One region of the Streptomyces sp. NBC_00122 genome, then DNA from elsewhere that is predicted to be linked to it. Evidence: predicted binding sites of a transcription regulator. Region 1 holds the regulator's gene; the other holds the start of a gene.
The links. Region 1 encodes HspR, which represses chaperone genes until heat shock. Its sites were predicted from a motif close to TTGAGNNNNNNNNNCTCAA; they were not measured.
Positions count from the first base shown of each region.

Region 2: lon (endopeptidase La) is a predicted target of HspR. The motif match lies at 2,141-2,159, and genes of this name have one in related genera.

Region 1 is NZ_CP108191.1:3,282,518-3,287,036, forward strand. Features, by position in the region: gene dnaK (molecular chaperone DnaK) at 1-1,000, shown strand, start outside; gene grpE (nucleotide exchange factor GrpE) at 1,000-1,650, shown strand; gene dnaJ (molecular chaperone DnaJ) at 1,690-2,877, shown strand; gene OG737_RS15610 (heat shock protein transcriptional repressor HspR) at 2,879-3,343, shown strand; gene OG737_RS15615 (helix-turn-helix transcriptional regulator) at 3,414-4,406, opposite strand.
Region 2 is NZ_CP108191.1:4,336,003-4,340,521, reverse strand. Features, by position in the region: gene lon (endopeptidase La) at 1-2,118, opposite strand, end outside; gene OG737_RS20740 (DUF4097 family beta strand repeat-containing protein) at 2,220-2,978, opposite strand; gene OG737_RS20735 (sulfurtransferase) at 3,044-3,952, opposite strand; gene OG737_RS20730 (glycosyltransferase family 39 protein) at 4,026-4,519, opposite strand, start outside.

The DNA of each region.
Region 1 (4,519 bases):
CCGCTGCAAGACCCCGTTCCACAACGTCATCAAGGACGCGGGCATCAACCTGTCCGAGATCGACCACGTGGTCCTGGTCGGCGGCTCCACCCGTATGCCGGCCGTCGCCGAGCTCGTCAAGGAGCTCACCGGCGGTCAGGACGCCAACAAGGGCGTCAACCCGGACGAGGTCGTCGCCATCGGCGCCACCCTCCAGGCCGGTGTGCTCAAGGGTGAGGTCAAGGACGTCCTGCTCCTCGACGTGACCCCGCTGTCCCTGGGTATCGAGACCAAGGGCGGCATCATGACCAAGCTGATCGAGCGCAACACGACCATCCCGACCAAGCGGTCGGAGATCTTCACGACGGCCGAGGACAACCAGCCGTCCGTGCAGATCCAGGTCTACCAGGGCGAGCGCGAGATCGCGGCGTACAACAAGAAGCTCGGCATGTTCGAGCTGACCGGCCTGCCCCCGGCCCCGCGTGGCGTCCCGCAGATCGAGGTCTCCTTCGACATCGACGCGAACGGCATCATGCACGTCACGGCCAAGGACCTCGGCACGGGCAAGGAGCAGAAGATGACCGTCACCGGCGGCTCTTCGCTCGGCAAGGACGAGGTCGACCGCATGCGCCAGGAGGCGGAGCAGTACGCGGACGAGGACCTGCGTCGCAAGGAGGCGGCCGAGTCCCGCAACCAGGGCGAGCAGCTCGTCTACCAGACGGAGAAGTTCGTCAAGGACAACGAGGACAAGGTTCCGGCCGACGTCCGCACCGAGGTCGAGGCCGCCGTCGCCGAGCTGAAGGAGAAGCTCAAGGGCGAGGACACCGCCGAGATCCGTACCGCGACCGAGAAGCTCGCCGCGGTCAGCCAGAAGCTCGGCCAGGCCATCTACGCCGACGCCCAGGCCGCGCAGGGCGCCGCCGGCGCCGCTGCCGGTGACGCGGGCCAGGCGAAGGCCGACGACGACGTCGTCGACGCCGAGATCGTCGACGACGAGAAGCCGAAGGGCGGCGCTGCCTGATGTCGGAGGAGACCCCGGGTTTCGAGGAGAAGCCCGACGTCCCCGTCGACGGCACGTCCGACGAGCCGAAGGCCGCCGACTCCGCCAAGGAGGAGGCGGCGGCCCCGGCCGGGGACTCCGCACCGGATGTGGCCCTGCTGGCGCAGCTGGACCAGGCCCGTACGGCGCTCGGTGAGCGGACCACGGACCTCCAGCGGCTCCAGGCGGAGTACCAGAACTACCGCCGCCGGGTGGAGCGGGACCGGATCACCGTCAAGGAGATCGCGGTCGCGTCCCTCCTGACGGAGTTGCTCCCGACCCTGGACGACATCGGCCGGGCGCGGGAGCATGGCGAGCTGGTCGGCGGTTTCAAGTCGGTGGCCGAATCGCTGGAGACCGTCGCCGCCAAGATGGGCCTGCAGCAGTTCGGCAAGGAGGGCGAGCCCTTCGACCCGACGATCCACGAGGCCCTGATGCACTCGTACGCGCCGGACGTCACCGAGGACACCTGCGTGGCGATCCTGCAGCCGGGGTACCGGATCGGCGAGCGTACGATCCGCCCCGCGCGGGTCGCGGTGGCCGAGCCCCAGCCGGGCGCGGCCCCCAAGTCCGAGTCGGGCGAGGCCGACACGCCGTCGGACAAGGACACGGATGCCCCCGACAAGGGCTGATGTTGAACCAGTAGAAGCACGAGAGGAGGGACACCGGGGATGAGCACGAAGGACTTCGTCGAGAAGGACTACTACAAGGTCCTCGGTGTCCCGAAGGACGCCACCGAGGCCGAGATCAAGAAGGCGTACCGGAAGCTCGCACGCGAGTTCCACCCGGACGCCAACAAGGGCGACACCTCCGCCGAGGAGCGCTTCAAGGAGATCTCCGAGGCGAACGACATCCTCGGCGACGCCAAGAAGCGCAAGGAGTACGACGAGGCGCGCGCCCTGTTCGGCAACGGTGGCTTCCGCCCCGGGCCGGGCGGGGCCGGCGGTTCGTTCAACTTCGACCTCGGCGACCTGTTCGGCGGCACCCAGCCGGGTGCCGGCGGCGCGGGCGGCGGCTTCGGCGGCGGCCTGGGCGATGTCTTCGGCGGCCTGTTCAACCGCGGCGCCGGGCCGGGTGCGGGAACCCGTACCCAGCCCCGCCGCGGCCAGGACATCGAGTCCGAGGTCACCCTCTCCTTCACGGAGGCGGTGGACGGGGCCACGGTCCCGCTCCGGATGTCCTCCCAGGCCCCCTGCAAGGCCTGCTCCGGCACCGGCGACAAGAACGGCACCCCCCGGGTGTGCCCGACCTGCGTCGGCACCGGCCAGGTCTCGCGGGGCAGCGGCGGCGGCTTCTCGCTGACCGACCCCTGCGCGGACTGCAAGGGCCGCGGCCTGATCGCCGAAACCCCCTGTGACGTCTGCAAGGGCAGCGGGCGCGCCCGCAGCTCGCGCACGATGCAGGTCCGGATCCCGGCGGGCGTCTCCGACGGCCAGCGCATCCGGCTGCGCGGCAAGGGTGCGCCCGGCGAGCGCGGCGGTCCGGGCGGTGACCTCTACGTCGTCGTGCACGTCGACTCCCACCCGGTGTTCGGCCGCAAGGACGACAACTTGACGGTGACCGTCCCGGTGACGTTCGCGGAGGCGGCGCTGGGCGCCGACATCAAGGTCCCGACACTGAACGGCCCCTCGGTGACGCTGAAGCTGCCGCCGGGCACTCCCAACGGCCGCACGATGCGGGCCCGCGGCAAGGGAGCGGTCCGCAAGGACGGCACCCGCGGCGACCTGCTGGTGACGGTGGAGGTCGCGGTCCCGGTCGAGCTGTCGGACAAGGCCCGCGAGGCGCTGGAGATGTACCGCGAGGCGACGGAGTCGCAGGACCCGCGCTCCGCGCTGTTCGAGTCCGCGAAGGGAGCATGACATGGACGGCCGCCGACGACAGTCCTCCCGCTTGGGTGGGGGCTACCAGCTCACCGACGAGACCCCGGTCTACGTGATCTCGGTGGCCGCCCAGCTCTCGGGTCTGCATCCGCAGACCCTGCGCCAGTACGACCGTCTCGGCCTGGTCTCCCCGGACCGTACGGCCGGGCGCGGCCGGCGCTACTCGGCCCGTGACATCGAGCTGCTCCGCACGGTGCAGGCGCTGTCCCAGGACGAGGGCATCAACCTGGCGGGCATCAAGCGGATCATCGAGCTGGAGAACCAGGTCGCCGCGCTCCAGCAGCGCGTGGCCGAACTCTCCGCAGCGGTGGACGGCGCGGCGGCCACGCTCCAGGCCCGCGAGGCCCAGGTGCACGCCTCCTACCGGCGCGACCTGGTCCCGTACCAGCCACCGGTGCCGGGCAACGCCCTGGTCGTCTGGCGGCCCAAGCGGCCGACGGACTGACGACGCGTGCGAAGGCCCCTCCCGGTGACCCGGGTGGGGCCTTCGGCGTACCCGGCGCCGCCGGCGCCGGTCAGAGCTGTGGATCCCGCCTGGGCCCCGAGACCTGGCCCAGGATCCCCGACTGGGCGATGAGGAAGCCGAGCTGGGCCCGGCTGCCGCTGCCCAGGGCGGAGGCCAGCTTGGCGATGTGCGCGCGGCAGGTCCGTACGTTCATGCCCAGGCGGCGCGCGATGGCCTCGTCCACGTGCCCCTCGACGAGGAGCTGGGCGATGGAGCGCTGCACGCCCGAGATCCCCGAGGGCGTCGGATCGTAGGGGATCTGCTCGTTGAGCGGGGTGGCCCGGCGCCACAGCTGCTCGAAGACCCGGGCCAGGTAGCGGACGAGCGCCGGGTGCCGCAGCTCCAGGGCGATCTGCTGGTCGTCGCTCGCGGGGATGAAGGCGACCGACTCGTCGCAGATGATGAGCCTCTCGACCAGCTCCTCCAACGTCCGGATCTCGACCTTCCCGCTGGCCATCCGGTCGACGTAGGCCATCGTTCCGCGGCTGTGGCGCACGGTGTGCTGGTAGAGGGTGCGCATGCTCACGCCACGCCGGATGAGCGGCTGGTCCCGCTCTATCGCCTGGTTCAGAATGTTCTCGGAACGCCCGCCGCCCGGCTGGATGGTGAGCATTTCCGCCTGACACTCGGCGGTGGCGACGTTGAGGGCCGCGTTGATCCTGTTGAATCCCTCCAGCACGGTGATCGCGTGGGTGGGCGCGGGAGTCAGCGCGCTGATGGCCATGAATGGCTCAAACGCTTCGGTGAGCTCGATGGAGGAGCGCCGGCGTTGCAGGATGTCCCGTTCCAGCGGGTGCAGCCGCTGTGCGAGTGCCACCGAAGGTGGAACCGGACGGAGCCAGTTGTCGTCGTCCGGGTCAGGGTGCAGCAGCGCGAATTCCAGCAGGCAGGGCGTCTGCTCGACCTCTTCGCGGGCTATGCGGCCGGAGCTGAGCGCGCTCGCGTACAACTCGGCCCCGAGATCGCACAGGTCCGTCACCGCATGGGGATGTGTCTGGTTCATCCGCATAATCGGCAAATCTCCCACCCCCAGGGTCCTGCATGTACAGGAACATGATGCATCGCCACGGTGGCAATGGCGTGGCTCGATAAGTCATCGTCTGAGATGCGGGGGAG
Region 2 (4,519 bases), 1.1 Mb from region 1:
GGCGAGCGCCGTCGTCATGGTGATGCCCGCGCTCGGCCCGTCCTTGGGCACCGCGCCCGCCGGGAAGTGGATGTGCACGCCCCGGTCCTTCAGGTCTGCCACCGGGAGTTCCAGTTCGGCGCCGTGCGAGCGCAGGAAGCTGAGCGCGATCTGCGCGGACTCCTTCATGACGTCACCGAGCTGGCCGGTGAGGGTCAGACCGGCCGCGCCCGTCTCGGGGTCGGCCAGCGAGGCCTCCACGAACAGCACGTCGCCGCCCGCGCCGGTCACGGCGAGGCCGGTGGCCACGCCGGGGACCGCGGTACGCCGCTCCGCCGGGTCCTGGGCGGACTCCGGCACGTGGTGCGGGCGTCCGATCAGGGCGCGCAGGTCGTCGGCGCCGATACTGAAGGGCAGCTCGCGCTCGCCCAGTTCGTGCTGCGAGGCCACCTTGCGGAGCAGCCGTGCGATGGACCGCTCCAGGGTCCGTACGCCCGCTTCGCGGGTGTACTCGCCGGCGAGCTTCCTGAACGCCTCCTCCTGCAGGACCACCTCGTCGGCGCCGAGGCCGGCGCGCTCCAGCTGGCGGGGCAGCAGGTGGTCGCGGGCGATGACGACCTTCTCGTCCTCGGTGTACCCGTCGAGGCGGACCAGCTCCATGCGGTCGGCCAGGGCCTCCGGGATGGCCTCCAGGACGTTGGCGGTGGCCAGGAACACCACGTCGCTGAGGTCGAGCTCCACCTCCAGGTAGTGGTCCCGGAAGGTGTGGTTCTGGGCCGGGTCCAGGACCTCCAGGAGGGCGGCGGCCGGGTCCCCGCGGAAGTCGGAGCCGACCTTGTCGATCTCGTCGAGCAGGACGACCGGGTTCATCGACCCGGCCTCCTTGATGGCCCGGACGATGCGGCCGGGCAGGGCGCCGACGTAGGTCCGGCGGTGTCCTCGTACCTCGGCCTCGTCGCGTACGCCGCCGAGCGCGACCCGGACGAACTTGCGGCCCATGGCGTGGGCGACGGACTCGCCGAGCGAGGTCTTGCCGACTCCGGGCGGTCCGACGAGCGCGAGGACGGCTCCGCCGCGGCGGCCGCCGATGACGCCCATGCCGCGCTCGGTGCGCCGCTTGCGCACGGCGAGGTACTCGGTGATGCGGTCCTTCACGTCGCTCAGCCCGGCGTGTTCGGCGTCGAGGACGGCGCGCGCGCCCTGGATGTCGTACCGGTCCTCGGTGCGCTCGTTCCAGGGCAGCTCCAGGACGGTGTCCAGCCAGGTGCGGATCCAGGAGCCCTCCGGGCTCTGGTCGCTGGCCCGCTCCAGCTTGTCGACCTCCTTGAGCGCGGCCTCGCGGACCTTCTCGGGGAGGTCCGCGGCCTCGACGCGGCTGCGGTAGTCGTCGGACTCCTCGCCCTCCTTCTCCCCGTTCAGCTCGCGCAGCTCCTTGCGGACGGCCTCCAGCTGCCGGCGCAGCAGGAACTCGCGCTGCTGCTTGTCGACGCCGTCCTGTACGTCCTTGGCGATGGATTCGGCGACGTCCTGTTCGGCGAGGTGGTCGCTGAGTGCCTTGACGGCCAGCTTGAGCCGCGCGACGGGGTCGGCGGTCTCCAGCAGTTCGACCTTCTGCTCGACCGTCAGGAACGGCGAGTACCCGGAGTTGTCGGCGAGCGCCGACACCCCTTCGATCTGCTGGACCCGGTCGACGACCTGCCAGGCCCCGCGCTTCTTGAGCCAGCTGGTGGCGAGCGCCTTGTACTCCTTGACGAGCTCGGCGACCGCACCCGGCAACGGGTCCGGCACGTGCTCGGTGACGGTCTCGCCCTCGACCCACAGTGCGGCCCCGGGTCCGGTCGTACCGGCGCCGATGCGGACGCGGCCGCGGCCGCGGATGAGCGCGCCGGGATCCCCGTCGGAGAGCCTCCCCACCTGCTCGACGGTCCCGAGCACACCCGTGCCCGCGTACTTCCCGTCGATCCGCGGCACGAGCAGCACTCGGGGCTTCCCGCCGCTGCCCGCCGCGGCCTGGGCCGCCTCCACGGCCCCGCGCACCTCGGCGTCGGACAGGTCCAGCGGAACGACCATCCCAGGCAGCACGACCTCGTCGTCGAGCGGCAGCACGGGCAGAGTGAGCGTTACGGACGTCGAAGCCATGATCTTCCCTCCGGCAGTGAAGTTGAGCTATGCCGACTCAATGCATGTGCGCCGCCCGTTGTTCCCCAACAGCCGTTCGCCCGGGGCGAACGGCTGAGGGGTCAGCCGGCCGGTGTGGAGACGCGGACGTTGCCCGAGGTGGTCTTCGCCGCGAGGCGGGAGGGAGCCGAGGGGTCCGCGGGGACAGTGACGTCGCGGGTGCCGGAGGTGGTGGTGACCGCGAGCTGGTAGGGGGCCGGGGGGACCTTCAGGATGACGTCGCCCGAGGTGGTTTCGGCGCGGACCGAGGACGGGGCCACCGCGAAGTGCAGGCGGGCGTCACCCGATTCCGAGTGGACGTCCGCGCTCGGGCCGGACAGGCCGGTGGCGGTGATCCCGCCCGAGGAGGTGGTGGCCTTCAGCGGGCCCGTGACGCGGTCGGCCCGGACCTCACCGGAGTCGGCCGTCAGCTCGGCCGCCGCCACGCCCGTGACCGTGATGCGGCCGCTGCTGCTCTCCAGCCTGACCGTGGCGGAGGCCGGGACCTCCAGGCGGTAGTCGATGAAACAGGTGGCGTCGCAGCCGCTGGAGAAGGTGAGCACGCCCGCGGTGACCCGCTGTCCGGGCGTCGGGGCGGTGTCCCCGCGGTAGTGGACGGTCCGGCGGACCGTGACTCCGGCCCCGTTTCCGGCGGTGACCTCGATCGAGCCGGCCCGGGCGCCCGTGACCTCCACCGCCGTGACGGCCTCGGTGACCGTGGCGTCGGCCGTCGCCTTCTTCTGCGGGCCGTCCCCGAGGGAGCAGCCCGCCAGCAGGAGCCCGGCCCCGAGGGCGACGACGGCGGTGCGGGCGGGGCGACGTGACACGGCGTGAGAGATCATGGTCACGAGTCTCGGGCGGAAAGCGCCCGCGGCCGATGGGGCGGGTCCCCGGTCCTGTGGTGGGGTTATCCCCCGCTGCGGCCCGCGTCCCCGGCCGCCGGCCCGGGGCCCGTGACCACCGGCCGCCGGTCCGAGGGCATGCCCCATTCGCTCCACGAGCCGTCGTACACGGCCAGGTCCCGGTAGCCGGCGAGGGTGGCGCCGAGGGCCAGGACGCAGGCCGTCACTCCCGATCCGCAGCTGAAGTAGAGGCGCTCCCGGTCGCCGGTCAGCGCGCCGATGGCCGCGCGGAGTTCCTCCGCCGGCCGCATCAGGCCGTCGGGGCGCTGGAGTTCGGCGAAGGGCAGGTTGAACGCGCCCGGCATGTGGCCGCCGCGCAGGCCCGGGCGGGGTTCGGGAGCGGTGCCGGCGAAGCGCTCACGGGTGCGGGCGTCCAGGACGGCCGCGGCCGGGTCGGCCAGGGCCGCGGCCACGGTGGCGCTGTCGGCCAGCAGTCCGGGGCGGGGGCGTGCGGTGAAGGAGCCGCGCGGGCCGTCGTATTCCGGGCCGGAGGCCTCCACGGGCAGGCCGGCGGCCTTCCAGGCGGGCAGTCCCCCGTCGAGTACGGCGGCCCGGTCGAAGCCCATCGCGCGCAGCATCCACCAGGCGCGGGCGCTGGAGTAGATGCCGGCGCCGTCGTAGACGACCACGGTGGAGGTGTCGTCGACGCCGAGGGCCCGCATCGCCTCGCTGAACCGCGCGGCGCCGGGCATGGTGTGCGGAGCGGGGGCGTCGTGGTCGGACAGGTCCCCGTCGAGGTCGAAGGGGCGGGCGCCCGGAATCCGGTGGGCGGCGCCGCGATGGGCGCCGACGGAGGCGTCGAAGAGCACCAGCCCGGGCACGGTCAGCCGCTCCGCGAGCCAGCCCGCGCCGACCAGCGGTCCGGGGATCTCTGAAACGGCCTCTCGGGACGGGGAGTTCTGGGACGTGGGCATGCAGCGCCTCCTGTGCGAACCGGGTCGCCCCATCCTCGCAACCGGCCCGTCGCGAGAACGCGCCCGGGCGGGCTCAGGGTCCGCCGCAGCCTCCGGGGCGGGCGTACACGGCGACCCGGGCTCCGCGTACCGCGGTGACCGAGCACAGGTCGAACCAGGCGGCCAGCGTCTGCCGCTTCACGGCCTCCCGCGGGTACGGGTCCAGCGGCTGGCCGGCCGGGTCCAGCAGGGCGATCACCCGGGGGGATCCGATCAGCGCCTCCCGGATGGCGAGCGACGGCAGCTCGGTGCCCTGCAGGCTGCGCGAAGCCGCCGGGGTGCGGTCCAGGGCCACGTCGCGCAGCTGCGCGTAGACGTCCGGCGAGGACAGCAGCCATTCGCGCCGCCGCGACGGCAGGAAGGCCACCGCGTCCCCCGGCCGGGCCTGCTCCCGGACGGCGGCGGCCACCGCGAGGACGTCGTCCTTGCGGCTCTCGGGCGTGCGCAGCCACGCCGACCAGAAGGCGAAGGGCACCAGGAGGGCGGCGGCCGCGAGCCACGGCCACCAGCCGCGGGCCGACGCCAGCC